Regions from separate parts of the Neobacillus sp. Soil_C_43 genome, predicted to be linked through region 4. Evidence: a T-box and tRNA genes for the amino acid it is inferred to sense, from the RefSeq annotation. Region 4 holds a T-box; the other regions hold tRNA genes.
What was found. A T-box is a leader RNA that pairs with one kind of tRNA and senses whether it is charged. The one in region 4 lies ahead of argS (arginine--tRNA ligase), so its partner is inferred to be a tRNA-Arg.
Positions count from the first base shown of each region.

Region 1: it has a tRNA-Arg gene. The T-box ahead of argS (arginine--tRNA ligase) is inferred to sense a tRNA for this amino acid. The anticodon was not compared.
Region 2: it has a tRNA-Arg gene. The T-box ahead of argS (arginine--tRNA ligase) is inferred to sense a tRNA for this amino acid. The anticodon was not compared.
Region 3: it has a tRNA-Arg gene. The T-box ahead of argS (arginine--tRNA ligase) is inferred to sense a tRNA for this amino acid. The anticodon was not compared.

Region 1 is NZ_JBDGJV010000001.1:702,455-709,839, forward strand. Features, by position in the region: gene clpX (ATP-dependent protease ATP-binding subunit ClpX) at 94-1,353, opposite strand; gene tig (trigger factor) at 1,792-3,069, opposite strand; gene AC3A54_RS03705 (tetratricopeptide repeat protein) at 3,237-4,262, opposite strand; tRNA gene AC3A54_RS03710 (tRNA-Arg) at 4,382-4,458, opposite strand; gene AC3A54_RS03715 (hypothetical protein) at 4,624-5,160, opposite strand; gene AC3A54_RS03720 (metallophosphoesterase family protein) at 5,410-5,928, opposite strand; gene AC3A54_RS03725 (XTP/dITP diphosphatase) at 5,925-6,536, opposite strand; gene rph (ribonuclease PH) at 6,550-7,305, opposite strand.
Region 2 is NZ_JBDGJV010000008.1:143,262-150,646, forward strand. Features, by position in the region: gene whiA (DNA-binding protein WhiA) at 29-979, shown strand; gene AC3A54_RS12745 (HPr family phosphocarrier protein) at 1,037-1,294, shown strand; gene clpP (ATP-dependent Clp endopeptidase proteolytic subunit ClpP) at 1,573-2,178, opposite strand; tRNA gene AC3A54_RS12755 (tRNA-Arg) at 2,385-2,456, shown strand; gene AC3A54_RS12760 (peptidoglycan recognition protein family protein) at 2,669-3,628, shown strand; gene rpoN (RNA polymerase factor sigma-54) at 3,761-5,083, shown strand; gene AC3A54_RS12770 (glutaredoxin family protein) at 5,156-5,413, shown strand; gene AC3A54_RS12775 (sugar-binding transcriptional regulator) at 5,548-6,570, shown strand; gene gap (type I glyceraldehyde-3-phosphate dehydrogenase) at 6,619-7,385, shown strand, end outside.
Region 3 is NZ_JBDGJV010000009.1:147,308-154,692, reverse strand. Features, by position in the region: gene mutS (DNA mismatch repair protein MutS) at 1-2,465, opposite strand, end outside; gene AC3A54_RS13800 (YwaF family protein) at 2,665-3,408, shown strand; tRNA gene AC3A54_RS13795 (tRNA-Arg) at 3,642-3,715, shown strand; gene AC3A54_RS13790 (tautomerase family protein) at 3,829-4,023, opposite strand; gene AC3A54_RS13785 (2-keto-4-pentenoate hydratase) at 4,039-4,812, opposite strand; gene AC3A54_RS13780 (alpha/beta hydrolase) at 4,866-5,510, opposite strand; gene AC3A54_RS13775 (AI-2E family transporter) at 5,786-6,895, opposite strand; gene AC3A54_RS13770 (hypothetical protein) at 6,997-7,320, opposite strand.
Region 4 is NZ_JBDGJV010000030.1:3,870-11,254, forward strand. Features, by position in the region: gene AC3A54_RS24615 (ABC transporter permease) at 1-166, shown strand, start outside; gene AC3A54_RS24620 (HD domain-containing phosphohydrolase) at 268-1,764, shown strand; gene AC3A54_RS24625 (TetR/AcrR family transcriptional regulator) at 1,921-2,493, shown strand; gene AC3A54_RS24630 (hypothetical protein) at 2,693-2,941, opposite strand; gene AC3A54_RS24635 (alpha/beta-type small acid-soluble spore protein) at 3,051-3,308, opposite strand; T-box leader at 3,412-3,624, shown strand; gene argS (arginine--tRNA ligase) at 3,863-5,557, shown strand; gene AC3A54_RS24645 (DinB family protein) at 5,627-6,094, shown strand; gene AC3A54_RS24650 (methylated-DNA--[protein]-cysteine S-methyltransferase) at 6,583-7,077, shown strand; gene AC3A54_RS24655 (APC family permease) at 7,307-7,385, shown strand, end outside.

The DNA of each region.
Region 1 (7,385 bases), on a different contig from region 4:
GGGCTAGGCGCTGGATCTGGACAATTCTCGAAGTAGAATTTAATATCCCTTGTAATAGAAAAAGACCTGGCAGAGAGCCAGGTCTTTTAAAGTTTATGCGGATTTTTCTTCTGCAACAACCGTTCCATCTTCTAACACTAATTTCGGAACACTGTTTTCTAAGACAGTTTCCTTCGTAATAATACATTTAGTTATATCTTCGCGTGAAGGAAGATCAAACATGACATCAAGCATGATTCCTTCGATTATTGAACGAAGACCACGGGCACCCGTTTTTCGTTCAATTGCTTTCTTCGCGATTTCCTCTAATGCGCCATCTTCAAATTGCAGCTCTACATCATCGATTTCAAGCATTTTTTGATATTGTTTAACAAGCGCATTTTTTGGTTTTGTTAAAATTTCAATCAATGCTGTTTCATCTAATTGCTCAAGGCTAGCAATCACTGGAAGACGACCGATGAATTCTGGAATTAATCCAAAACGAAGTAAGTCTTCAGGCAATACTTTTGAAAGAAGCTCTTTTTGAGAAACATCTACCTGCTTCACATCTGATCCAAATCCAATTACCTTTTGGCCTAAACGGCGTTTAATAATTGGCTCGATTCCGTCAAATGCTCCACCGCAGATAAATAAAATATTTGTAGTATCAATTTGGATAAACTCCTGATGTGGATGCTTTCTTCCACCTTGTGGCGGAACACTTGCAACCGTACCTTCAAGAATTTTTAATAATGCCTGTTGCACACCCTCACCAGAAACATCACGTGTAATAGAAGGATTCTCTGATTTACGAGCGATTTTATCAATTTCATCAATATAGATGATTCCTTTTTCTGCTTTTTCCACATCATAATCAGCAGCTTGGATCAATTTTAATAAAATATTTTCTACGTCTTCCCCAACATATCCAGCCTCGGTTAAGGAAGTAGCATCAGCAATTGCAAATGGCACATTCAAGATTCGAGCCAATGTTTGTGCTAATAATGTTTTACCGCTACCAGTTGGTCCAATCATACAAATATTACTCTTTGAAAGCTCTACGTCATCAATTTTGCTGTTCGAATTGATTCGCTTATAGTGATTGTAAACCGCTACTGATAGAGATTTTTTCGCCTGGTCCTGGCCAATGACGTATTCCTTAAGAATTTCACAGATTTCCTTTGGCTTTGGAACGTCTTTAAATTCTACTTCTTCTTCCGTTCCAAGTTCTTCTTCCACGATTTCTGTGCAAAGCTCGATACATTCATCGCATATATAAACTCCAGGCCCGGCAACTAATTTACGAACTTGATCCTGTGTTTTTCCACAGAAGGAACACTTTAACTGTCCTTTTTCATCATTAAATTTAAACAATCCTTTCACCCCTTAAAACGTTGTTAGTACCCTATTTGAAGCAGTGATTTACACAAACAAAAGTCTATATTTTTCTAACTATTCAGGTGGTATGTATTTTGCATTGTAACACATGAAGTCAATGGACTGGAAATAAAACGCATTATGCAATTATGTTTTTTCTTTACTCTTTTTGTTTGTGTAAGTCGATGGAAAACTTATGTACTCATTAATCTTAACCATATTTTTTAAAATTAAGTCTTAAAACTGTTTGGAAATTAATTATTCGCCTTCGTTTACTCTATTTCCTGCCCATTGAAGGATAAAAATTATTCCCTGCTGAGGAACTTAACAGGATAATAAACAGGTTTCCCTGTCCTTATTATAATATGTAATGAGAAAAATGTATAAAACAAGGCACGATAAAAATCGCACCTTGTTTTTTTAAATGGTTAAAATTTATTTCTTGTTTTCAACAAGAAAATCAACAGCTTTTTTAAGTTTAAGGTCAGTTTTAATACCTTCAGAACCGCCAAGAGCTTGTTTAATCATATCAACTGTCATGTTGTACATACCAGCCATTTTTTCTAGTTCAGCTTCTACATCTTCGTCAGTTACTTCAAGGTTTTCAGCTTTAGCAATCGCTTCTAAAGTTAAGTTCACTTTTACGCGGGATTGTGCTTCTTCCTTCATTTGCTCACGTAATGCATTTTCGTCTTGACCAGAGAATTGGAAGTAAAGCTCAAGGTTCATACCTTGCATTTGTAAACGTTGTTCAAACTCTTGAAGCATGCGGTTTACTTCATTTGTAACCATAACTTCTGGAATTTCAACTTCAGCATTTTCAGCAGCTTTTTCAACTACAGTATCACGTAGGTGGTGCTCTGCTTCATGCTTTTTGCTATCTACTAAACGAGTGTTGATTTTTTCTTTAAGAGCATCTAATGTTTCAACTTCATCATCTACATCTTTAGCAAACTCGTCATCTAAAGCAGGAAGTTCTTTTCCTTTAATTTCGTGAACAGTCACTTTGAATACTGCAGGCTTACCAGCAAGCTCAGCAGCATGGTATTCTTCAGGGAATGTTACTTCTACATCTTTAGATTCACCAGCTTTTACTCCAACTAATTGCTCTTCAAAGCCAGGGATGAAAGATCCAGTACCTAATTCTAATGAGTGGTTTTCAGCTTTTCCACCTTCGAAAGCTTCGCCATCAACAAATCCTTCGAAATCGATAACAACTGTATCACCGTTTTCAGCAGTTCCTTCTTCTTTAACAACTAACTCAGCTTGACGTTCTTGAAGAGTTTTTAATTCGTTTGCAACGTCTTCATCCGTTACGTTAGCATCTAATTCTTCAACTTCAAGGCCTTTGTATTCGCCTAATTTCACTTCAGGCTTTACTGTAACAGTTGCCTTGAAGATAAGCTCTTTGCCTTTTTCCATTTGCTCGATATCGATTTCAGGACGATCAACTGGCTCGATTCCAGTTTCATCGATTGCCTTTCCATATGCTTCTGGAAGAATGAAATCTAATGCATCTTGATATAGTGCTTCTACGCCAAAGCGCTTTTCAAACATTCCACGAGGCATTTTACCTTTACGGAAGCCTGGAACGCTTACTGTTTTAACAACCTTTTGGAATGCTGCGTCTAGACCTTTTGTTACCTCTTCAGCACTTACTTCAACTGTAAGGACACCTTGGTTTCCTTCTAATTTTTCCCATTTTACTGTCATACCTTTTTCCCTCCAACAAATCTATTCTCATATCATTCGTAACGAATTGAGTCGGAAATTGTCTTGTCCATCAAGCCAATCTTCCATTTTTAAATGTAAAATATAGTTTTTTACACAATGCAACCCCTACATTATAACACAGGATTGTTTTCTTTCAACAGCGAAGCCTATATATTAGGATAAGAAATTTTCTCAATTTCCTCTATTTGAACCCTCGCCTGCTCAATTTCTTCTATTGGAATTTGATAATCACTTGATAGCCTCTCGACTTTTCCATCCATCCCCAAATAATTTTCAGCTACTAAATGAAAGGCTGCCGCCCAAGCATCTGGTTTTTCCGGTTGGAAATCAAATGGATAAGTGATAAAAAAGGTTCGTTCTACCATCCCGATGGTGTGTTCAAATAGTATAGGATCATTGCTCTCTAACTGGGCTTCTAGTAGTTCCTTTACCCTTTTCATTTTCGGATGAACCCTTACTTCAGGTAGGTTGACTGGGTGGAAGCTTTGTTCACTCGTAAATTTCTTTATCACAAATTCTCTATCAATTTCTTGCTCTTTTAAAAGAGTTAATAGCATTGTTTTAAGAAACGGATGCCCAGTTTCTACTTTTAAATAATCAGCAATTTCATTTATATAGGGGCGAATGTTTTTTTCCGCTAAGCCTGAAATAAGAAGTAGCTGCTCGTTTAAGTTATTGATTTTTAATAGATTAAGCTCTTTTGCATTGGCTTCCTCGGACACGTTTTTCTCTTCTGGTGCCTGACGATTTTCCGCCATCCTTCGGCTGAATTGAAGGATGGTTAAGAAGTGATCATGTTTTTCTGGCGGAATTTCCTTTTCTTCAAAGAGAGCCTCAATAGTAGAGACAATCTCATGGTATTCATGCAACTGAATCAACACAGTCAAATACAAATCAACTAACTGAAAATAGTCACCAATTCCCTTAAGCAGCATCTCCTTCGCAAGTACATTGGCGTTCTTGAAAGAGCCTGCTTCAAAATAAGCGAGCACTAGCCCAATTAATATATTATCGTTATCCGGGTCAAGTTCTTTAGCTTCTTCTAAAAGAGTTATGGCTTCTTTAAATTTTTTCTTTTCAAGGCTTTCCAACCCTTTATCTGTTAACCTTTTTTCTAGTCCGGGAAAGTAAATGATATTATCTTTTCTTTTGGCTTGTTCCCGTTTTTTCATAGTATACCGTCCTTCAGATTATTGTTGGACATTAGTGTAGCATAATTACTAAACAAAAAAAACTCACCAGTGCTGGTGAGTTATATGATTGGTATGTAGTTTTACATCTTACAAGAAAATGGCGTCCCAGGAGAGATTCGAACTCCCGACCGTACGCTTAGAAGGCGTATGCTCTATCCGGCTGAGCTACTGGGACATATTAATTGTTCTTTAAGACAAGATTTATTATATTATCCTACTATCCAAAAGTCAACACACTTCTTTTTATTTTTACAATAAGCTATTTTCGCAAGGATTGTTGTTATTTTATACTTTTGTTTTCCATTGAAGTCGCACATCTATTAACAAGGTTTCGCTGTTTTTACCAACTCTGTCCAAAGTTGCTCTGCCTTCTGACAATGTTCACCTGTTTTCTGCCAACTCTATCCAAAGTTGCACTGCCTTCTGACAATGTTTCCCTGTTTTCCACCAACTCTGTCCAAAGTTGCTCTGCCTTCTGACAGTGTTTCCCTGTTTTCCGCCAACTCTGTCCAAAGTTGCTCTGCCTTCTGACAATGTTTCCCTGTTTTCCGCCAACTCTGTCCAAAGTTGCTCTGCCTTCTGACAGTGTTTCCCTGTTTTCTGCCAACTCTGTCCAAAGTTGCTCTGCCTTCTGACAGTGTTTCCCTGTTTTCCGCCAACTCTGTCCAAAGTTGCTCTGCCTTCTGACAATGTTCACCTGTTTTCTGCCAACTCTGTCCAAAGTTGCCCTGCCTTCTGACAGTGTTTCCCTGTTTTCCCCCAACTCTGTCCAAAGTTGCTCTGCCTTCTGACAATGTTTCCCTGTTTTCTGCCAACTCTGTCCAAAGTTGCTCTGCTTTCTGACAATGTTCACCTGTTTTCTGCCAACTCTGTCCAAAGTTGCTCTGCCTTCTGACAATGTTCACCTGTTTTCTGCCAACTCTGTCCAAAGTTGCCCTGCCTTCTGACAATGTTCACCTGTTTTCTGCCAACTCTGTCCAAAGTTGCCCTGCCTTCTAACAGTGTTTCCCTGTTTTCCGCCAACTCAGTCCGAAAGTGCTTTAGAATCAGGAACCAAAATGTACAAAGAGCAACAAAGTTTAAAAAAAGAGCTTTTCAATAAAATAAATGGGGGAAAGGTTCCCCCTTATCTTCGTAGATTGAATTCACAAGCTAAATTTGTTAATTCCTGACCATTGACCTCGTAAACGGACATTTTCACTTTCTCATCCTTCAAATCCAGGATCACATAGGTTTTTTCCAACCGCTCACGAGGGAGGCGTATGCTTCCAGGATTTAAAAATAATGTTCCACCAATTTCTTCTGCACCTAATACATGGGAATGACCAAAACAGACGATGTCCGCATCCACTTCTTGTGCCTTGTATTTTAAACTCATCAATGAAGTTTTGACAGAGTATCGATGCCCATGTGTAACAAAAAATTTATGTCCAGCAGTCTCTAAGACCGTCTCTAACGGAAAGCCACCACCAAAATCACAATTTCCCATCACAGTTACATAGCCGGATATCGCCCGGTCATCAGGCATTAACTGTGAATCTCCGCAGTGAATCATAACATCTACGTCGCTTAAATGCCTTTCTCTAATGATTTCGAGCTCTTTAGTTAACCCGTGACTATCACTGACAATTAAAACCTTGCTCATGACTGTTCAGGGCTTTCTAATATAGAATCTAGCAATACATCGAGCTTTTTCAACGCATTTGCACGATGGCTGATTTTATTTTTCACATCAGCAGATAACTCGGCCATAGCAAGACCTTTCTCCGGCACATAAAACACCGGGTCATATCCAAACCCATTTACCCCTCTAGGTTCATTAAGTATACGACCTTCACAGGTGCCTGACACCATCATCGTTTTTTGACCTGGTACGGCAACAGCCAATGCACAGTAAAATCTGGCTGTCCTGGTTTCATCAGGGACATTTTTCAATTCAGCTAACACTTTTTCGGTATTGTTCTGATCATTCTTCGGTTCCCCTGCATAACGGGCAGAATAGATTCCCGGCCTTCCTTCAAGAGCATCAACAATTAAACCAGAATCATCACCAATGACCATTTTATTTAAGACTTTAGAGACTGCCTCGGCTTTTAAAATGGCGTTTTCTTCAAACGTAGTGCCGGTTTCTTCCACCTCTGGAATCTCTGGAAAATCTAGCAATGTTTTGACCTCAATACCTCTTGATGCAAAGATATGTTCAAATTCTCTGGCTTTCCCAGGGTTTTTAGTAGCAATAATAACTTCTTTCATCATGGTTCCCCTCTTATTTTTTTCTACGTGCTTCAATTTTCTTCGTAATGCTCTCACCCAAAGCAGCTTTTTGCTGTTCAAATAGCTCCATTAGCCCTTCCTGAGCCGCTGAAAGCAGTCCTTGAAGCTGTTCATAAGAGAACGTCGATTCCTCTCCCGTTCCCTGTAATTCTACAAATTCACCGGCTCCTGTCATGACAACATTCATATCGACCTCAGCTTTCGAATCTTCCGCGTAGTTTAAATCCAGCACAATTTGTTTATTTTGCAAGATTCCTACACTAGTTGCAGCTAAATAATCTGTAATTGGAAACTTTGAAAGTGACTTTTTCTCTGCCAGTTTGTTAAGAGCAATCGTCATCGCGACAAACGCACCAGTAATGGAGGCTGTACGTGTGCCTCCATCTGCTTGAATCACGTCACAATCTATCCAAACCGTTCTTTCTCCTAGAGCTGATAGATCTACAATCGCTCTCAGCGCACGGCCTATTAAGCGTTGAATCTCCATCGTACGGCCGGACACTTTTCCTTTTGATGATTCTCGAATGTTTCTAGTCTCTGTCGCTCTAGGAAGCATTGAGTACTCTGCGGTAATCCAGCCCTTTCCTTCCCCTCTCATAAAATGAGGGACTCTCTCTTCAATACTGGCTGTACAAATCACCTTTGTATTCCCAACAGAAATAAGGACAGAACCTTCAGGATGCATTAAATAATTGGTTTCAATATGTATTGGTCTTAGCTGTAATGGTTCTCTTCCATCCACTCGCACTTGTACTTCCTCCTTCATTTCGTAAAGCATTACTTCATGTTTATTATTCCAAATAAAGAAGAGGCGGCCTTCTAGCCAAC
Region 2 (7,385 bases), on a different contig from region 4:
TCATTATGAGGTTTTAGGGGGTGAGGGGATGTCTTTCGCTTCGGAGACGAAAAAAGAATTAACTAACCTGGAAGTGAAAACATGCTGCATTCAATCTGAGCTATCAGCATTGATCCGCATGAACGGTTCCCTTTCCTTTTCAAATAGGAAGTTAGTTGTTGATATTCAAACCGAAAATGCTGCAATTGCTAGAAGGATTTATACTTTATTAAAAAAGAGCTACCAAGTACAGGTGGAGCTGCTTGTTCGAAAGAAAATGAGGCTAAAAAAGAACAATGTGTATATTGTGCGCCTGTCAGAACAGGCGAGGGAAATTCTCGAAGATACCAAAATACTCGGGGAAGGATTTACCATTATACATGATATTTCACCGGACCTCATAAAGAAGAAGTGTTGTAAGCGTTCTTATTTACGCGGAGCATTTCTGGCAGGTGGATCGGTCAATAACCCAGAAACATCTTCTTATCATTTGGAAATTTTTTCACTTTATAAAGAGCACAACGACTCTTTATGTGAATTGATGAATATATTTGGTCTTAACAGCAAAACGCTTGAGCGTAAAAAAGGCTATATTACGTATTTAAAAGAGGCGGAGAAAATTACCGAGTTTTTAAATATTATTGGTGCTCATAACGCCTTGCTGCGCTTTGAAGATGTAAGAATCGTAAGAGATATGCGGAATTCGGTCAATCGCCTTGTTAACTGTGAAACTGCCAATCTGAATAAAACGATTGGTGCCTCGATCAGGCAGGTGGAGAATATCCGCTTCATTAATCAAACAGTCGGTCTTCAAATTCTACCCGATAAACTAAGGGAAATTGCGGAGCTCCGTATGCAATATACGGATGTAACTTTGAAGGAATTAGGAGAAATGGTGTCTGGTGGGACCATCAGTAAATCAGGCATTAATCATCGCCTAAGAAAGATTGATGAAATTGCCGAAAAGCTACGGATGGGAGAAATTGCTTCAAGGGATTAGTAACTGGTTGAAATTGTTTTATGAATATAGAGAATGGACACGAGGAGGAAATGCGCGATGTTGGCAAAAGAAGTAGAAGTTAAATTGAAGACTGGTCTTCAAGCACGACCAGCAGCACTTTTTGTGCAAGAAGCAAACCGTTTTTCAGCAGATATTTTTTTAGAGAAAGATGGTAAGAAGGTTAACGCCAAGAGTATTATGGGATTAATGAGCCTTGCTGTTGGCTCAGGTGTTGTGATAAATATTATTGCAGATGGCGATGATGAAGAAAATGCGATCCACTCTTTAACTGATTTTATCCAAAAAGAACAATAAATTAAAAAGGGTTCGACTCTGGTTATCTGAGTCTGAACCCTTTTTTTAGTTGTAGGCTTTGTTAAACTTGCCTGTTGACTTCCGCTCCAGGCACTTCGCTTTCCGTGGGTGTTTCGGCGAGCCTCCTCGGCGCTTGCGCCTGCGGGGTCTCCCCTGAACCATACTCCCACAGGAGTCTTCGTGCCTTCCGCTCCAATCAACAGGGTATAAAATCAATAATGTTCTTTAACACAGCCTATAAATAAAAAGCAACCGGCGTTCGCCGATTGCTTAAGTTATTATTTCTTTTCTGCAGAATCAGTTGGCTTACGAGAAATGATGCTGTCGATTAGACCGTATTCTTTTGCTCTTTCAGCAGTCATGAAGTTATCGCGGTCTGTATCTTTTTGAATCACTTCAAGAGGTTGACCAGTACGATCTGCTAAAATGCCATTTAATTTTTCACGAAGGAAAAGGATACGCTTCGCTGCGATTTCAATTTCAGTAGCCTGACCTTGAGCACCACCAAGTGGCTGGTGAATCATGACTTCAGCATTTGGAAGGGCAAAACGTTTGCCTTTCGCACCTGCAGCAAGAAGGAATGCACCCATAGAGGCAGCCATTCCGATACATACTGTTGAAACATCTGCTTTAATATATTGCATTGTGTCATAAATAGCCATTCCAGATGTGATGCTTCCGCCTGGGCTGTTGATATAAAGAGTAATATCCTTTTCAGGATTTTCAGCTTCAAGGAATAATAATTGGGCAACAATGCTGTTAGCTACATGATCATCGATTGCGCTTCCAAGCATAATAATCCGGTCTTTTAGTAGGCGAGAGTAAATGTCATATGCTCTTTCGCCACGGTTTGTTTGTTCAATTACTGTAGGGATTAAATTCATGTTTCTTCCTCCTTTTGAATAGAAAGGTAAAAATATTATGTATTGTTATCATACACTGGATGGTCAATAAAGGTCAAACGGTTTGACTTAAATTTGTTCGACAGCTTTCCCTAATTCATCATACCCACTTCACATATTTTTAAACCCAATCCCTACTTGCAAATTGCATAGTAATGGCATATAATATGTAAGTCGCTAACATATCTGCCCTCGTGGTGCAACGGATAGCACGTAAGATTCCGGTTCTTGAGATGTGGGTTCGATTCCTGCCGAGGGCGTCATTAAGTTCTTGGTACTATTACGTTTATAAAACGTAATAGTATTTTTTTTACCTTTTTTCAAAAATACCATGAATGATACCACTAACTATTGTAAGTGCCATTGTTGATTATAAAGACACGCCAAGACAATGAGGATTCATAGAAAGAGGCAAAGCCCACACGAATCCACGTTGCCTGGCATAAGTTTTTATTAAAGGAGAGGATAAACAATGGCATTTGAGATTATAACTGTTGACCAGTTAATTCAAAGGTTAGTAGGGAAGAAGTACAATTATTCTCAGGTACACCATACTTGGGAACCTGATCATAGTGACTTCAACGGAAAGAACCATCTTGAATTACAACGAGCGATGAGGAATTATCATGTCGACACTCGTGGATGGAATGACATAGGACAACATGTCACCCTCATGCCAGATGGATTATTTGTCACCGGGAGAGATTTTAACCAAACGCCGGCAGGTATTGTTGGTTACAATACAGGGGCATTTATGACAGAAATGTTAGGTAACTTTGACGTAGGTCATGACAAGTTGGAAGGAGCACAGCTTAATTCTATGTTAAAGCTACAACATTTTCTTGTTACTCAATGCGGGGCTAAAATAATGTTTCACCGAGAGCATGCAAGTAAAACTTGTCCTGGAACATCAATTGACAAAGGCGAGTTTATTAGACGGGTTATGAATTATAATTCAATTCATCCAACCCTAGTTGCATCCGTTCCTATGAATGGACAGACCTCACACCCCAATATATTAAGATTAGGCGATAAAGGCTCTGATGTAAGAATCCTACAAGAGTACCTTCTTAAAGCTGATGAGAAGCTTCCGAGATTCGGGGCTGACGGTGATTTTGGAGAAGAAACACTCCGAGCAGTGAAATCCTTTCAATCCCGTCATGGATTAGCAGTAGATGGGATTGTGGGTCCAAAAACAAAAATTAAACTAGAAGAAGTAGGCAAGGTAAATAAGCATGCTTATCCTGGTCACCTTATAAAAAGAGGTTCCAGTGATTCAAAAAATGTAAAGCTTGTTCAAGCGAAAGTAGGGGTAGTTACTGACGGAATCTTTGGACGAAAAACCGAAGAAGCGGTAAAAGCATTTCAGCAAAGAAACGGTTTAGCAGCGGACGGGATTGTTGGTCCCAAAACCTGGTCAGTTATGTTTTAAAAAATGAAAGCCCTTCTCAAGAGAGAGGGGCTTTCATTTTTATTGGCTAATTACACCGCTTACGCTATTCTAAAATTTACATTACCCGAACACCCCCCTATCGTGTAAAATAGGTACCATGGGGGGATCGGAATGAACTTGAAAGCGGGTTTATGGCAGCAGCAAACGTTAAAGTTGGCAATGACACAGGAATTATCCCAGGCAATTGCCTTACTACAGTATTCGGCTCAGGAGCTAACTACCTTTTTAGAAGATAAGGTCCTTGAAAATCCCTTGATGCAACTCGAAAGCGGCACGGTCAAGCCAATGAATCCCCTGATTGATCGCAATCGACGGAAACATCAAAAAGAGGAAAAGAATTGGATTGAGCAAATTGCCGAAAAACCATTTTCTCTTGAAGAACACTTACTCTCTCAATTAAAAATAACCACCCTTTCAACAGATCAACTAAAAGTAATACGACACCTCATTCTACATTTGGATGAAAACGGTTACTTTACAGGTGAGCTAAATGAAATTGCAGAAAGCTTACTTGTAGAAGAGGAACTAGTTGAAGAATGTCTCGCTGTCATTCAAACATTGGAACCGGCAGGAATTGGTGCAAGAAACCTGCAAGAGTGTCTGTTGATGCAACTATATTATCAAAATCCAAATAACGAACTGGCCCAAACCATCATTACAAACCATTTTGTCCCTTTCGCTGAAAAGAAATGGAGACAAATTTCTAAGGAGCTTCAGGTATCACTAAAGGAGATTCAAGATCTATTCGATCAGGTTCAGCTCCTTAATCCAAAACCAGGGGCTTTTCTAAGAGAAGAAACATCATCATATATTATTCCAGATGCCATTGTGGAACGAACGACAGACGGACTTGAGGTGCGTATGTTTGATGACTCTCTGCCGAGGATTAGCTTTAATGAATCGTATTTCAAAAAATTTAAAGATCAGGATCAGCAGGTCAGCAAATTTCTCCAAGATAAGGTTCAGGATTATCAGTGGATTTTAAAGGCCATTGAACAACGGAGAGAGACACTAACAAGAGTCATCGCGAAAATCGTTGAAAAACAAACCGTATGCCTACTTAAAGGGATGAAATATTTAGAACCGATGACAATGAAGGAAATTGCCACCGAGCTTGATATTCATGAATCGACCGTTAGTCGGGCAGTAAGGGAAAAATATATCCAAACCCCGTTAGGGACCTTTCCCTTAAAATCCTTCTTTACTAGTACCATACAAACTGTTGCAGATGATGAAAGTACTTCATCAACACAGGTGAAGAATGAGATTAGTAATTTAATAGAACAAGAGAATAAAGAAAAGCCACTTTCTGACCAAGATATTGTTGGTCTTTTAAAGGAGAACAATGGAATCGTGGTATCCAGACGGACCATTGCTAAGTATCGCGAACAATTAGGGATTCAATCTTCCTCAAAAAGAAAAAGGTTTAAGTAATATAGTGGATTTCAGCTTTAAACATTGGTATTTTTATAAGGCTAGAACCACAAGATGGAAAGGAATCGACTAATGTCACAAACTACGATTACACTATATACAAGAAAAAGCTGTCCATTATGTGATAAAGCGAAGGACACTCTCCTTGAATTAAAAGAGGAATGGAATTTTCACCTCGAAGAAATTGATATTGAAACAAGTGATGAATTAACGGAACGTTATGGACTGATGATTCCAGTGGTTCTCATTGACGGAGTAGAGGCAGGATATGGCTTCGTTAACAAATTTGACATAAGAAATCGTTTACATGAAAAAAAGGCGATTTTATAAGTTGAAATAGGTTTTCACTCCTGTTACAATGAAAAACGTAGTAGGGGTGATTTTTTTTAGAGTAGGTGGGACACAATATGTCTATGGTGGACATTTAATGACCAACTACATAGAATAAAAGGAGCATGAACATCATGCAGTCATTTATCGATATCCAAAAAAAATTAGTACCCGATCTTCTTCAAGTCCTGCAGAAACGTTATTCTATCCTACGATACATAGGTTTTATGCAGCCAGTAGGTAGAAGAAGTTTAGCCGTTAGCTTAGAATTAACCGAACGAGTCCTTCGTGGTGAAGTTGAATTCCTGAAAGAGCAAAATCTTATTTTTACAAACAATGTGGGAATGAGTTTAACTTCTGAAGGGAAAAATTTACTAGAAGACTTAGAAGGTTTGATGCGTGAGTTAAAGGGTATTGATGTAATGGAATTGGAATTAAAGCACCGGCTTGGCATCAAGAAGGTCATTATCGTCCCTGGCGATAGTGATGAGTCACCGATGGTCAAAGGAGAGCTTGGCAAAGCAAGTGCGATTTGCATGAAAAAGCTTCTAAGCGGGAAAAATATCATCGCTGTTACTGGCGGTTCAACCATGGCTGCTGTTGCAGAAAGATTAACACCTGATTTTTCTAAGAAGGAATTGCTATTTGTCCCTGCTCGAGGCGGAGTTGGTGAAGATGTCCATAACCAGGCGAACACCATTTGCTCGAATATGGCAAAAAATACCGATTCTAAACATCGTGTATTCTATGTTCCCGATCAGGTCAGTTCAGAAATTTATGAATCCCTCATTAAAGAACCTGATATTCATGATGTATTGCATTTGATTAAATCAGCAAGCATGGTTCTTCATGGAATTGGAGATGCTATCACAATGGCTGAACGACGGAAAACCAACCCGGATATTAAGAAAAAGCTTGAAGATGGGAAGGCAGTCGGGGAAGCATTTGGTTATTATTTTAACGAAGAAGGCGAGATTGTCCACAAGGTATTTACGATTGGACTTCAGCTGGAAGACCTTGCGGAGATCCCACATGTGATTGCAGTTGCAGGCGGGGCCTCAAAGGCAAAAGCCATTAAGGCGTATTTTAAACAAGCACCAGCCTCGACGATACTTATTACCGATGAAGGTGTGGCTAAACGGTTGTTGAAAGGGTAATTCCTTTTAAAAAATATATCTTTTCCCATATAAAAGGAGGAAATTAACATGGCAGTAAAAGTTGGTATTAATGGATTTGGACGTATTGGTCGTAACGTATTCCGTGCGGCATTAAACAATAGCAATGTAGAAATCGTTGCAATCAATGACTTAACTGATGCAAACATGCTTGCACATCTTTTAAAATATGATACAGTTCACGGAACTCTTCAAGAAGATGTAACTGTTGACGGTGAATACTTAGTAGTTGGCGGACACAAAGTAAAAGTTATCGCTGAGCGCGACCCTGCACAACTTGGTTGGGGAGACCTTGGTGTTGACGTAGTAGTTGAATCTACTGGCCGTTTCACAAAGCGTGAAGATGCAGCGAAGCACCTTGAAGCAGGCGCTAAAAAAGTTATCATCTCTGCACCAGCATCTAACGAAGATATCACAATCGTTATGGGTGTTAACGAAGACAAGTACGATGCAGATAACCACCACGTATTATCAAACGCATCTTGTACTACAAACTGCTTAGCTCCATTTGCTAAAGTATTAAACGATACTTTCGGAATCAAGCGCGGTATGATGACAACTATTCACTCTTATACAAATGACCAACAAATCCTTGACTTGCCACACAAGGACTACCGTCGTGCTCGTGCAGCAGCTGAAAACATGATCCCAACATCAACTGGTGCTGCAAAAGCCGTTTCTCTTGTATTACCAGAACTTAAGGGTAAATTGAATGGTATGGCAATGCGCGTTCCAACTCCAAACGTGTCAATCGTTGACTTAGTTATGGAATTAGAAAAAGAAGTAACGGCTGAAGA
Region 3 (7,385 bases), on a different contig from region 4:
GGTTCGTCAAAGAATGAAAGCTGTGCAGGCTTCTCTGCCTGTCTTTCTTCTATTAAAGCTGGTTTTTTAGCTGGGACAGCCGGAACATCAGACTGCTCAAGAGCTGATAAGATTTCGTTTGCCCGGTTGATTAGTTCTGCAGGGAGTTCTGCCAGCTGTGCCACATGAATTCCGTAACTCTTATCTGCCGGACCTTCTTTAATTTTATGAAGGAAAACAACCTTGCCATTATGTTCAATCGCACTAACGTGAATATTCTTTAGTTTTGTCAGCTCTTCTTCAAGTACGGTTAACTCATGATAGTGGGTTGAAAATAAAGTTTTGGCACCAATCCGCTCATGAATGTATTCAATAATCGCCTGTGCTAACGCCATACCATCGTAAGTAGAGGTTCCACGGCCGATTTCATCAAATAAAATTAAGCTATTTTGTGTGGCGTTCGCTATCGCATTTTTTGCCTCAAGCATTTCCACCATGAAGGTACTCTGACCGGAAATTAAATCATCGGCTGCACCAATACGAGTGAATACCTGATCAAAAATCGGCAGTACCGCTTGGGAAGCCGGAACATAGCAGCCGATTTGCGCTAAAATGGCGGTCAGGGCAATTTGCCGCATGTACGTACTTTTACCAGACATATTTGGACCTGTGATTAACAATACTTCACGGTCGCTATCCATATTGCAATCATTTGGCACATACTCCTGGGCGTTTAATACCTTCTCAACCACTGGATGACGTCCTTCTTTAATCACGACACGGCGCTCGGTCGAAAACTCTGGTTTCACATATCGGCGCTCTTCACTAACCTGAGCAAAGCACTGGAGAACATCTAATTCACTAACGATCTTCGCTAAAGCTTGTAAACGAGGAATTTGGTCCTTCACAATCTCACGAATTTCAGTAAACAATTCATATTCCAGCTCACCGCATTTTTCTTCTGCCTGTAAAATTAACGCTTCTTTCACTTTTAATTCCGGGGTAATAAATCGTTCCGCATTCGTTAGCGTTTGCTTCCGCTCATACTGCCCTTCTTTTAAAAGATGCAGGTTTGCTCGTGTGACTTCAATATAATAGCCAAACACCCGGTTATAGCCAACCTTCAACGATTTAATACCTGTTTTATCCCGTTCCTCACGTTCTAACTGAGCAATCCAGGTCTTACCGTTCCTGCTGGCATATCGATATTGATCTAGCTGCTCATTATATCCATCCGAAATCATATTTCCTTCTTTTAAAGAAAGAGGCGGATTTTCAACAATGGCTCGCTCTAATAAATCTGATACCTCTTCACAAGGATCAAGCCTTTCTGCCAACTGATTTACCTGTTCGTCCTGCATCGCTTGAAGGGTTTGTTTTAAGTTAGGCACCTGCATTAAAGAACGCTTCAACTGCACCAAATCACGGGCATTGACATTACCAAAGGCTACTCGTCCGGCTAGACGTTCCAAATCATAGACTTCCTTTAATTTCTCACGAAGTTCTTGACGTTCAAAATAGTGGTTCATTAGAACTTCAACAATGGTTTGACGCTGTTTTATTCCATCCTGGTCAATTAACGGCCGGTCAATCCAGTGCTTTAACATCCTACCACCCATAGCCGTCATGGTTTCATCGAGTAACCATAATAAGGAACCTTTTTTCCCCTTAGAACGAATCGTTTCCGTTAATTCAAGGTTTCGCTTTGAATAGTAATCAATTTTCATAAATTGATGAGTTTGATAGGTAGTGACTGGCTGAAGATGGTCAAGGCTTCTTTTTTGGGAACGGTATAAATAGTTAAATAGCCTAGCCGCTGTTTGCTTTAATTTGTCTTGATTTAAATCCTCAAGAAGCTGAGAAAAAGTCATATCTATCGAACTATTATCCTCAAAAGAAATAGCCATCACATCACGCTCACGCATTTTCTTTTGCAGATCTCCATCAAAGCTACTTGATACGACTACTTCTTTGGCACTTAAAACCGCCAATTCGTTTAGAACTTCTTCAAAATAATTAGTAAGCAGGGTCACTCGGCTTTCACCAGTTGAGATGTCGTTATAAGCAAAGCCGTAGGTTTGATCGTCAAATGCAGTAATAGAGGCAATATAGTTATTTTCTTTATCATTCAACCCCTTGCCATCCATTACAGTACCTGGGGTAATTAACTGAACGACTTCACGTCGGACCATCCCTTTGGTTAGTTTTGCGTCTTCCATTTGCTCACATATTGCTACTTTATAGCCTTTTGAAATAAGCTGTTCAATATAGTTGGGAGCCGCATGGTATGGGACACCACACATTGGGATTCGATCTTCACTGCCGCCATCGCGACTCGTTAATGTAATCTCTAATTCCTGTGATGCCTTAATGGCATCCTCAAAAAACATTTCGTAAAAATCGCCTAAGCGAAAAAATAAAAAGGCATCTTGATAATCTGCCTTAACGGTTAAATATTGCTGTATCATCGGCGTATAAGCAGCCATAATGACCTCCACGGTTAAATTCATTTCGATTTCTTTCGACATATTATTATATCACATACCGGGAGTGTCAGGCACTCGTTGAATATTTGCCAAATTAATAGATAGTAGTACCAATTTCCATAAATTTAATTTACCATGTCCTGTTTTTCGACGATTTCCGAAATCCAACCATGATAAAATCTGAATAAGGGACGGTGGGATGATGGAATGGTTTGGCCGCAGCAATAAAAACTATGACTTTGAAATGTTTTCGACTAGTCATTTTATCGTACTAGCTATTTTAATCATTGGTTCAGTATGTATGTTTCTTTTTAGAGATTCTCTTAATAATAAGAAATTGCGGCAGACTGAAATTGTTTTGGCTATCACATTAATAATAATGGAAGCCACTTATCATTTTTGGATGATTATAAATGGTAGCTGGGATGTCAGTCATGCCATACCTCTTGAGTTGTGTAGCATCAGCTTGATGTTAACCATCGTATTACTGCTTACACGGTTAAAAATAATCTATGAAATTTTACTATTTACTGCCTTACTAGGGGCGTCACAGGCATTACTTACACCATTATTAAATTATGACTTTCCACATTTTCGTTTCTTTCATTTCTTTTATACGCATTTAATGATTATTTGGGTGCCTTTATATTTCACCTGGGTACTAAGGTATCGCCCGACGATCTGGTCAGTGGTAAAACTGTTTGTGTTCCTAAATGTGTTGCTACCTATTATTATGTTTATTAATAAGATCGTTGGCGGGAATTATATGTTCCTAAGCCATAAACCAGAGAGTGCTAGCTTGCTAGATGTGCTTGGACCATACCCTTGGTATATCTTATCGTTAGAGGGTTTGTTGATATCGCTAAGTTTAATCGTTTGGGTTATTTTCCGCGAAAAGGCTGTCAAACAACCAGAAGTGGACAGAGACCTCTCCATTCACTAACGTATGTATTGACCTTTTTTGATTAAATGAGTATAATAAATTACGTTGCTATTAAGAGTTCTTACACTTAATATGTTATAAGTCCCAATAGCTCAGTAGGATAGAGCACGATCGAATACGCTTCTTGATTCTTCATCAGCGTACTGATCGAGCCACTTCTTGATTAATCTTTCTGAGATCAGGACGACAGTTACTATTTGTGAGTAGCTAACATTTTTATTTTTACTTACCTTGTCCCAATAGCTCAGCAGGATAGAGCAACAGTTTCCTAAACTGTAGGTCGGAGGTTCGAATCCTCTTTGGGACGTACAAAAGCCAGAAAACGCTGATTCTGACGCTATTTAACCGTACATTTATGTCGGTTGATGTATAGCGGAGAATCAGCGTTTTTTTGCTTCAACCCTTTATAAAAAATGGTCCTTACATTATCTTGTTATTACTGATTGGCGAGCCGGCTACACCCCAATTTTCACTTGGCACGTCATGTAATAATACTCTGATTGTTTCAGGTGAATTACCTAACACCCGGCTAACTGCTGCTGTAATCTCTGAAATCAATTGCTGTTTTACTTCTTTCGATCTCCCCTCAAGCAAGTGTACCTGTACAATTGGCATTTCCAAACCTCCCGATTATGAAATGACGGTCAAATCCATTTTACCCAATTCATCAAATTCAACCTCAATGGAATCTCCACTAAAAACATGAATGGCTTCGGTAATTCCACCGGTTAGTACAATCATCCCAGGTTCAATACAAAGCCCAGAGGAGTCTAACATTTTGACCAATTCAACCACCGAACGAACAGGATTTCCCATAACAGCTGAACCTTTTCCTTCTTGAACTACTTTACCATTCAACTTCATTCGAACCTGTGCTTTTTCCCATTGAAACTTATTTGGTACATATATTTGTTCCGAAAGAAAAAATTTTGTACTGGATGCATTATCTGCAACCACATCAATAAGGTTAAATGAAAAATTCTTATAACGGCTGTCAATGATCTCTAATGCTGGCATTATACCTTCAGTAGCTTGCCAAACCTCTTGCTCAGTAACATTATTTCCTTTTAGTTTTTTATTCATTAAGAACGCAAATTCTGGTTCCACCCGCGGATGAATCAAACCGTCCAAAGAAAGTTCCTGATTGGACATCTCCATTGACTTAAGCAATCTTCCGTAAATAGGTTGATTGACTCCTACCGATTGTTGCTTCGCGAAACTTGTTAGCCCCATTTTCCAGCCAACAAATTGATCACCATTTTGTAATTCTTTTTCCGTGTTAATTTCTTGAATTTTATAAGCATCCTCAATTGTTATATTGGGATACCCAGTTGTTATTTTACTCATTTCTACAGCACTTTTTTGATGACTGTAAATTTCTTTAGCAATGACATGTAAATCCATGTTCTCATTCCCCGTTTTTTTCATTGAATTTCCATATCTAAACTCCGGATGACTTATCTTCGTAAATCATTTATAATCCAAGCTTGAAAATCCTGAAGATTTTTTTCGGATACAGTGTGCCCTTCTGGATAAGATTTAAAGTTCACAGGAACCCCAAGCTCAGTAAAACAATCGACATTTTCTTTCCCCCACTCATATGGCAGAACCTGATCATATTCCCCGTGTGATATAAACACTGATAAATGTTTCCCTGGATTTATCCTGTATTCTTCCTTTACAAATTGAGGAATATAACCACTTAGCGCTACTACACCCTTAATCTTGATTCCAAGGGTGAGAGCTAATGTCATGGAAACTATGGCTCCTTGGCTGAAGCCCAACAAGTATAATTGCTCTGGGTCTAATTCATAATTTATTGATGCATAATCAATAAATTTAGCGAGCTTTTTGATTCCTTCATCGAAATCTTCTCGATGTGGTTTTCCATAGCCCTGGATTGTAAAATAGGCAAATCCCGGACCTTGTGTCAAATGTCCCCTTACACTAAAAATAAAGAAGGAATCCTCCAGTCCATTAACAAGTGAAAGCATATTTTGTTCATTGCTTCCTATGCCATGCATAACAAACAATGCGGGATACTTTTTCCCAGGAATTATATTCTTAGGACGGCGAAATTCATAAATCATTTCCGTTTCCATTTGCAAACCCCCTATTATATAACATGAGTTGTAAAATGTCTTTTTGATGTTTTGTTATATGAATTTTTGTTCTCTTATAAAATACCAAATGTGAATATGGATTGTCAAAGACTTTTTTGTTAATACGAAATAAAGTTCACTATTAGAAAACTATAAGAATAAGGAGAATTTCCAATCATTTCTTTTAATATACGTCTTGTACTTTCTGCCTCTTTGGAACGTAAAAAAGCCTTGAAAATTCAAGGCTTTTTTCTTTTGGAAATATAATCTGAGTTTTAAACAAAGGGTCCTTCACCTGTAAAAGTCGCTGCTTTCCTCGCTCTTAAAAATCTGACTAAGTTCAAGATAATGACTTTACAAACAGCATAGGTTGGAACAGCCAACACCATTCCAAGTACCCCAGCAAGATTGCCTGCTGCCAAAAGAATAATGATAATAGTAGCCGGGTGTGTATCCAATGATTTACCTAAAATCATCGGAGACAGGAAATTCCCTTCTATTTGCTGGGCCACCAGGATAACGATGATTACAAATAAAGCCTTTGTTGGTGAATCAAAGAAAGCGACTAGTACGGCTGGCGCACCACCAATGATTGGTCCTACATATGGGATAATATTGGTGAAAGCTACAATCAGTGCCATAATTAATGCATAGCGTAAGTCGATGATTAAATACCCGATAAAGGCTAAAGTACCGACAGCCAAGGCGACCACTACCTGCCCCTGGATGTATGCTGACAGTGTCTCTCCAGTTTCTTTTAGTATTTTTAAAGCATCATCCCGGTATCCAGCTGGAATAAACTTTGATACGGCTTCCGGAAATTTTTGTCCATCCTTAAACATGTAAAATAATAAAAATGGAACAGTGACAAGGATAATCGCAATATTCGTGACGATGCCAAAAATGCCCATAATTACGTTCGTCAGTGTATTTGGCAGTGAATTAGCATACTCCATTAAACGTTGTTGCACTGTATCAATCATTTCACTCTGCTGCTCTCTAAAGTTTTTAACCTCTGAAGACTTGACTACATCATTAACAAAATCAGTAATCTTATGAGCAAAGTCAGGCAGATCATTAGCAAGCTGTGTTGCCTGTTTGGAAACAGCTGGAACTAGGCTACCTATTACTAATGCAAGAATACAGCCAAATACAACATATATGACCAATATGGCTGCTACCCTAGGGAGTTTTTTGCGTTCCAGAAAATTCACAACCGGATTCAATAGAAAAAAAAGAAACCCAGTTATCAGAATGGGAAAGAACACCGTCGAGAAAAACACCCCGATAGGATTAAACATAAATGAGATCTTGGTTGAAACGAAAATAATCGATAAAATAAGCAAAATTTGAATTAACCAGAATTGGATTTTAGATTTTGACACGGTAGTTTTTACCTCATACTCTTATTTATTTGAATAAAAGTATATCAAAGTCTTTGAATAATATACAGTATTATCATAGTAAGAACTTTCAGAATTAACTATTATTTAAATTTAGTCCAATCATACATTTTTTGCCTTTGTTTTTTCATCCGCTCTCCCTTTTTACTTTCCACCTGCTTTTCTTTGGTGAAGTTCATGATAAAACCACAGTCTTCACAAATATAGGAAAATATTTTTGATGGCTCTGGAATTCTATTTAATGGATTATCCTCTTCAGATTCTAAATAAAATTGTATTTTCGCTTCAGATTTAACATTCCATCTAGTATCCTCATCAAATTTTTGATATTCCGCAACAAAAAAACCTTTACGAAAATGCACTCCATTACAAACAAGACATTCAAGTTCTCTTATGTTTTTTTTCATTTCAGACACCTCCAGTAAATTTTATGAAGGCAGCCTATGTCCCAAAACCAAAAAAGTCACGAGCA
Region 4 (7,385 bases):
TCCATTTGGCACCGTCAATTATTTGCCCTTACTGTATATACTCGGTAAAAGTAAGGGGGATGGCGTTCTTTACCTGCTCACACCAGTAGCCGGGAGCCTATTTATTCTGCCATGTTTTCTGGTCTGGCAGTTTGGGGTAAGGCATTATCGGTCCACGGGGTCCTAAATTTTTCCCCCTATTTAAGATAGTTGTAGATACAAACGATATGGGATTCGTTTATAATAATTGGTACAAATCTAGTTTTGCTGAAAGCAGGCCCATAATGTATGAATGAATATAGACGATTTCGACAGCAATTGTTAAAAAACTATTTAATTGGGTCATCGCTAGCGGTTGGAGTCGTTGGCGGCGTCTTTATCTTTTTCACATTAACACTTACCAGAACTGAATATTTGTATATGTTAGGGATCTTAGGAACTTCTTTTATCATTATGATGATACTAGAATTCCTTCGATTTTCTAAGGACATAAAGCCTATTTCTGATGTATTCACGAAAGAAATACACGAATTTGCAGGTTTGCAACGTGTGTTTGATTATTTGCATGAGTTTCCGTTAGTGACATTTAAGCGAATTATGGGGCCACACTTATTAGGCCTATCCATTCCTGCCATGGTTCTAACAATTCTTGCCATTAAACTGCAGTTATTACACCTTCATTATTATTATATTTTGCTAGCTATGGCCGGGGCTACGCTTGTTGCAGGGATGCACGGAATTATTGAATTCTTCCTGGCCATTAAGGCCGTTCACCCCTTATTAAAAAAAGTGGAGCAAATAGCCATCAACCAATTTGGAGAAAAGCAAACGCTAAAAGGGAAAATGGTTCTCTCAATCAAGCGCAAGTTTCAGTTTAGTTTCCTCTACATTTCAGTGTTTCCGATTCTTTTATTTGGGTTAGCTACCCAAGTAAAACTGGGTATTGCGGAAAACTCAAGCCAAAGCTTCTGGAGTTGGGCAGCAGTTATTATTGTGCTGGGTCTCATCTTTGCCTACTATGGAGCCAAGCTGCTGTTTCTAGATGTTCATCAGCCAATCGTCCAGCTCAGGAAATCCATGCGAGAGGTCCAGGAAGGGTCCTTGGTGAAAACCGATGCCTTGTACTCAGATGAGTTCGCAGGGCTAGTAAACGGATTCAACCATATGGTTGATGCGATCCAGACTCGCGATGAAAAAAACAAGGCCATGTTTGCGAGTTTTTTAGAGAGTATGACAGCTGCATTAGATGCGAGGGACCAATATACATTTGGTCATTCTACCCGAGTTGCTGCTTATTCAATAGAGATAGGGGAGAAAGCAGGATTAGATGAGGAAGAGCTAATGCTTTTAAAAACCTCGGCACTTTTACACGATATTGGAAAAATTGGAGTTGCGGACCGAATCCTCTTAAAGGATGGGAAATTAACGGATGAGGAATACGCGGCAATTAAAAGACATCCCGAAATAGGCAGAAATATTATTAAACAGGTTCAGGGATTTTCTGACCTTCAACCAGTAGTAGAAGGTGTGCTGTACCATCATGAGCGATATGATGGAAAAGGCTATCCTGAGGGCCTCAGTGGTGAAAATGTTCCTCTATTTGGAAGAATTATTGCGGTTGCAGATGCCTTTGATGCGATGACCTCCAATCGTCCTTACCGCAGTGGGATGCCGGTCGACAAAGCGCTAACGATTATTCAGGAGGGCAAAGGTACGCAATGGGATCCAGTGTTCGCTGAAATTTTTGTAGAATTAAAAAGAGGGATGGCTCGAAACCTGGCATAATAATCAATGAAACATGACCGGCATTTGGATTGGTCATGTTTTTTGTCATTTTTCCAAACAAATTCCCAGAGGTTTGAAACCACTATGGAGCTGTGCTATAGTGAAACTATCTATATGACCGTAGAACTAAAATAGTCAAAAAGGAGGGAAGCCTGAATGGCACCCGATAGAAGAAAGATGATTGTAGAGGCTGCAACAAAGTCTTTTTCATTATTTGGCTACAAAGCGACAACCATGGACCAGGTCGCGAAGCTCGCCAATGTGGGGAAAGGGACCATCTATACCTTTTTTAAAAATAAAGAGGAATTATTTGAAGAAATCATTTCCACGCTAGTAAAAGAAATGATAGCAGAAGCAGAGGCCGTCATTCAACCGGATTTGCCGTTTACAGAAAAAGTTCATCGAGCCCTCTATCGCTTATTGGAATTCCGTTCACAGCATCAGCTGATGATTAAGCTCGTTCAAGAAGAAGCGGAAATGGGAACGATCGCGGTTTCCGAGATGCTACAGCATGTGGAAAATGAGATTATCACCTACTTAAAGGAGAAAATTGAGGTTGCCATTGCAAAAGGATCTATACCTTCAACAAACATCGAGTTAACGAGCTTCCTTCTGTTAAAAATGTACATCGCTCTTGTTTCCGATTGGGAGCGACATCATGAACCGCTAAGCTCCGAGCAAATAGCGGAAGTGATTAAGGTATTCTTTTTAAAAGGACTAACCATATAGAAAAAAAGACTTGTGCATCCAACCTGCACAAGTCTTTTTTGATTAAAAGAAAGTATTAAATGACTTCGAGAATTGTCCAGCTCCAGCGCCTTGCCCCTCAGGTCAAATAACCTTCTGCAATAAAAGTCAAAGAGTGACTTTTTTTGCAGAAGAACATTTGCCTGTCGGGGCGCTGATCAAGGTGCTTCCGCTTTTCTTATCACTTTATCTTACTAGGTGCCACTTTGCTGTTGGCAATGTATTCTTCCATTAAACTTAAAAAGGTTCCAAACAGGTAATTGACTACAGAGCCTAAGAGGATACCAAATCCAAGCGCAGTTAAAAGATAAGCACTATTGGAACCGTTTACAAATTGTCCGAACAATATAAGAATAATGCCTAACATACTCCCGAAAATAGCGGTTCTCTTAAAAGTAAAAATGCTTTTTAAATGTATTTCACGCATCATTATCAACTCCTTGTTAAGAATATTCTATCAATTGTCACAGAATTGTCAAACTTTTTTTCAAAAATAGGGAGGTCAGACCAAAAATGGGGTCTGACCCCCTTAGACACATTTACTGTTTTTTCGTTAGGTTTTCCTGTGCCATTTTTACAAGTTCGCGGACCATGCTGCCGCCAAGCCTTCCGCCTACTTTTCCTGCCTGTTCAGAGGTGAGCTTGCCGTTGTAGCCTCTTTGTAAAGGAACGCCCATCTCTTCGGCCGCTTCAAACTTCGCCTCCTCCGGGCTTTGTGATTGAACGACTTTTGCCTTAAGGGCATCTAAGCCGCTCCGTGCCTCAGGAACAAGTATTTTATTTCTTCTTCTAGCCAAGTAAATCCCTCCTTTAGGTATAGAATTTCCTTATTAAAAAAAATAATCAGTAATGAGTGGATAAATCCTTTTCCTTCCAGTATAATAACTGATAATAAAGTCGGAAAAGTCAATGAAAAAGAGAGTAGTTACCTAGGATGTTGCAGCGAATCAGGGATGGTGGAAGCCTGATACGGAATAGATAACGAAGCGCACTTTTGAGATGTGGACCCGAATGGAGTAGGGTTCGCCGGAGAATTCTCCGTTACCAAGGGAAAGCTGGTTCATTACGAACAATTAGAGTGGTACCGCGGGAAATTCAACTCTCGTCTCTTTTATAGAGACGGGGGTTTTTTGTTATTTAACGATAAGTTGTTTTAAAGAGCATTGTTGATTCTATACCCTGTTGATTGGAGCGGAAGGCGCGAAGACTCCTGTGGGAGTATGGTTCAGGGGAGACCCCGCAGGCGCAAGCGCCGAGGAGGCTCGCCGAAACACCCACGAACCGCTCGCGCCTGGAGCGGAAATCAACAGACCAGTTTACAGAGCAAAAGATAAATTAGGAGGTCTTCAGAATGAATTTTAAAAAAGAGCTTGCGTCCATTCTTCACGAACTGCTCGATAAAGAAATTTCATTAACCGAACTAGAACTCATGATTGAAAAACCTAAAAACACATCCCATGGCGATCTTGCCTTCCCATGCTTCACACTAGCCAAGCTAAAAAGAAAGGCGCCTAATGCCATTGCACAGGACTTAAGTGGAAAAATACAATCTGCCACCTTTGAAAACGTAGAAGTAGTGGGTGCCTACTTAAATATCTTTTTAAATAAAAAGCTTGTTTCTGAAAAACTAGTGAAGGAAGTCCTCGCTCAAGAAGAAAATTTTGCTTCACAGAATTTCGGCGACGGGGGCACAATCACGATTGATATGTCATCACCCAATATCGCTAAGCCGTTTTCAATGGGGCATTTACGTTCAACGGTAATCGGCAATGCTCTCGCTCATATTGTTGAAAAATGCGGGTATCAACCGATTAAGATCAACCATCTGGGGGACTGGGGTACACAATTCGGAAAATTAATTACCGCTTATCAGCTGTGGGGAGATGCCGAAAAGGTCAAACAGAACCCTATTAAAGAGCTGCTTCAACTGTATATTCAGTTCCATGCGGAAGCAGAAAAAAATCCCGCATTGGAAGACCAGGGACGCAGCTGGTTTAAGCGGCTTGAAGACGGAGACGAAGAGGCATTAATGCTTTGGCAATGGTTCCGAGACGAGTCTTTAAAGGAGTTCTCAAGGATATATGAGTTGATGAACGTCCAGTTCGATTCGTTTGCGGGAGAAGCTTTTTATAATGATAAAATGGATCGCATTGTAAAGCTCCTAGAGGAGAAACAGTTATTAGTGGAATCTGATCAAGCTCAGGTGGTTGAACTAACGGAGGAGCAACTGCCACCGTGCTTAATTAAAAAATCCGATGGGGCAACACTTTATGCAACGCGGGACTTAGCAGCGGCTCTCTATCGTAAAGAAAACTACAACTTTGTCCAATCTCTTTATGTCGTAGGACATGAACAAAGTCTTCATTTTAAACAGTTGATAGCTGTGTTAGGTAAAATGGGTTATGAATGGGCAGGGAAAATGGTCCATGTTCCATTTGGGATGATGCTGAAAGACGGCAAGAAGATGTCCACTCGTAAAGGGAAGGTTGTTTTGCTAGAGGAAGTCCTAAATGAATCGATTGCAATGGCAAGACATAATATTGAGGAGAAAAATCCAAACCTCGGGAACAAAGATGAGGTAGCCAAACAAGTTGGAGTTGGAGCTGTTATCTTTCATGACCTAAAGAATAACCGAATGAATGATATAGAGTTTTCGCTCGAGGAAATGCTTCGATTTGAAGGGGAGACAGGACCTTATCTACAATATACGTATGCTCGAGCGTGCTCCATACTAAGAAAAGGAAACGGCTATTCTAAAACGGATTCTCTGGCATATGATTATTCCTGGGAGAAGGAATGGAAGGTGACAAGCCTGCTAATGGAATTTGCACCAGCGATTAAAAGGGCCTGTGAGAATTTTGATCCATCACAAGTAGCGAAATATAGTGTTGACCTTGCCCAAGCCTTTAACAAGTATTATGCAGAAGTAAAAATTTTAGAAGAGAATCCAACTAAACAGTCTCGTTTAGCCCTAGTCTTTGCGGTAACAGTTGTTCTAAAAGAGGGCCTACGCTTATTAGGAATAGAAGCGCCTGAGGAAATGTAAGAGCTTTATTTAGCGATTTTCCTAATAACATTATAAAATAGAGCTATGAAAAAAAGGGAGGGCAATGGAATGAGTGAATTGTTATTTAAAAGCTATGAGGTTGCAAGGGGACAATTTGTTAAGAATGTAGAAGCGCTGGAAGAGAGTATTCTGGATATCCAGCCAGAGGGCTTTAACAACACCCTACACTGGCATATTGGTCATGTATTAACAGTGGCAGAACAATTTATGTTTGGCTTTCCGAAGAAATCAACCAACTTACCAGCTGCCTATTTGGAGTTATTTGGAAAGGGGACGAAACCGGCTGATTGGCAGGGAGAAGTTCCGTCCGTACAGGTGTTGGTAGAGCAGTTAAAAGAACAACTGGGTAGAATCAAAGAAATTCCAGTAGAAAGTTTTGATGCCAAGCTAAAAACGCCATTCCTTGGTCAAGAAACTTTTGGCGAGCTAACCAATTTTGCTATTTTTCATGAAACCCTTCACTTGGGCCAGATGCAAGCAATGAAGCGTCTAATTAAAGCTGTCGAGGTAAAGTAAATAAGGAATAATTTGGGGGCTCGCCAATTGGCGAGCTTTCTTTAAGTGATAAGAATGTTTAAGATTTGATACAGCCAAAGTCCTTGATGTGTGGTATTTTATGTCCCGATTCAATGGAAAGAAGCCCGCCGGTAAATAGGGGAGATTTCTAATGCCCGTGGCAAGAGAAAAAGAGCGCGACCGGTAAATAGGGGAAGTTTCTAATGCCCGTGGCAAGGGAAAAAGAGCACGACTGGTAAATAGAAGAAGTTTCTAATGCCCGAGGCAAGAGAAAAAGAGCACGACCGGTAAATAGGGGGAACTTTTTAATGCCCAAGGGCAAGGTTGCCTGCTACTAAGGCCTAAGAACTTTTGTACGCTTAAGTGCCACTAGGTCTCTGTTAGCTTTCCGCTAACCCATCGACTAGTATTCTTGATCGGAGCTGACCAAGGCGCTTGCGCATTTCTGATATAATGAGAGTAACGTAATAAGAGAGGCAGTGAACACCATGACATTAGGTTATGCCGAGTATCCGTCTCCATTTGGAAAAATAAGAGTGATTGCAGATACGGATGGGATTAAGCGAGTGGAACTATTTGAGGAGGATTGGGAAAAGTTTTTGAACGATCATCCGGACATGGTTGAAGACCAGGCACTATGTAGCGAAGCGATTCGTCAGTTGGACGAATACTTCAACGGAAAAAGGAAGGATTTTGACCTGCCGCTATCCATAGAGGGGACAGATTTTCGAAGGCAGGTTTGGCAGGCACTTCAATCTATACCTTATGGTGAAGTAAAGAGCTATGCAGAAGTAGCAGAAATGATTGGAAATCCGAAAGCAGTTAGAGCGGTTGGACAAGCCAATCGAGCGAACCAGCTGCCCATTTTTATTCCCTGTCATCGTGTGATTGGAAAAAGCGGAAGTCTGGTAGGGTATGCAGGGACGAATACGCCTATTAAAAAAATGTTGTTAGAGATTGAAGGCTGCCTCATCCCCCAATAGGATTTACGTAATCGTACGCTAAGCATGAAGATTAATTTCTTCATGCTTTTCTTATGCGGAGAATGGCCAAAACGGGTTAATGGCGCTAAAAACGGGTACTCTAAACTAGAAAAGGGATGATGGTTGATTGGAATAGTTCCTTTTGTCAAAAAGAAAACACTTCAACTTCGCTGTTATCTTGTGATAAAATCAATCGGTAATTCTACTTTGAATGTGGTGGGTGAATCACGTGCTCTCTTCTTTTAAGAGGCTGTTAATTGGCCGGCCGTTAAAGTCAACGGCATTAGGTGAACAAAAATTAAATGTAT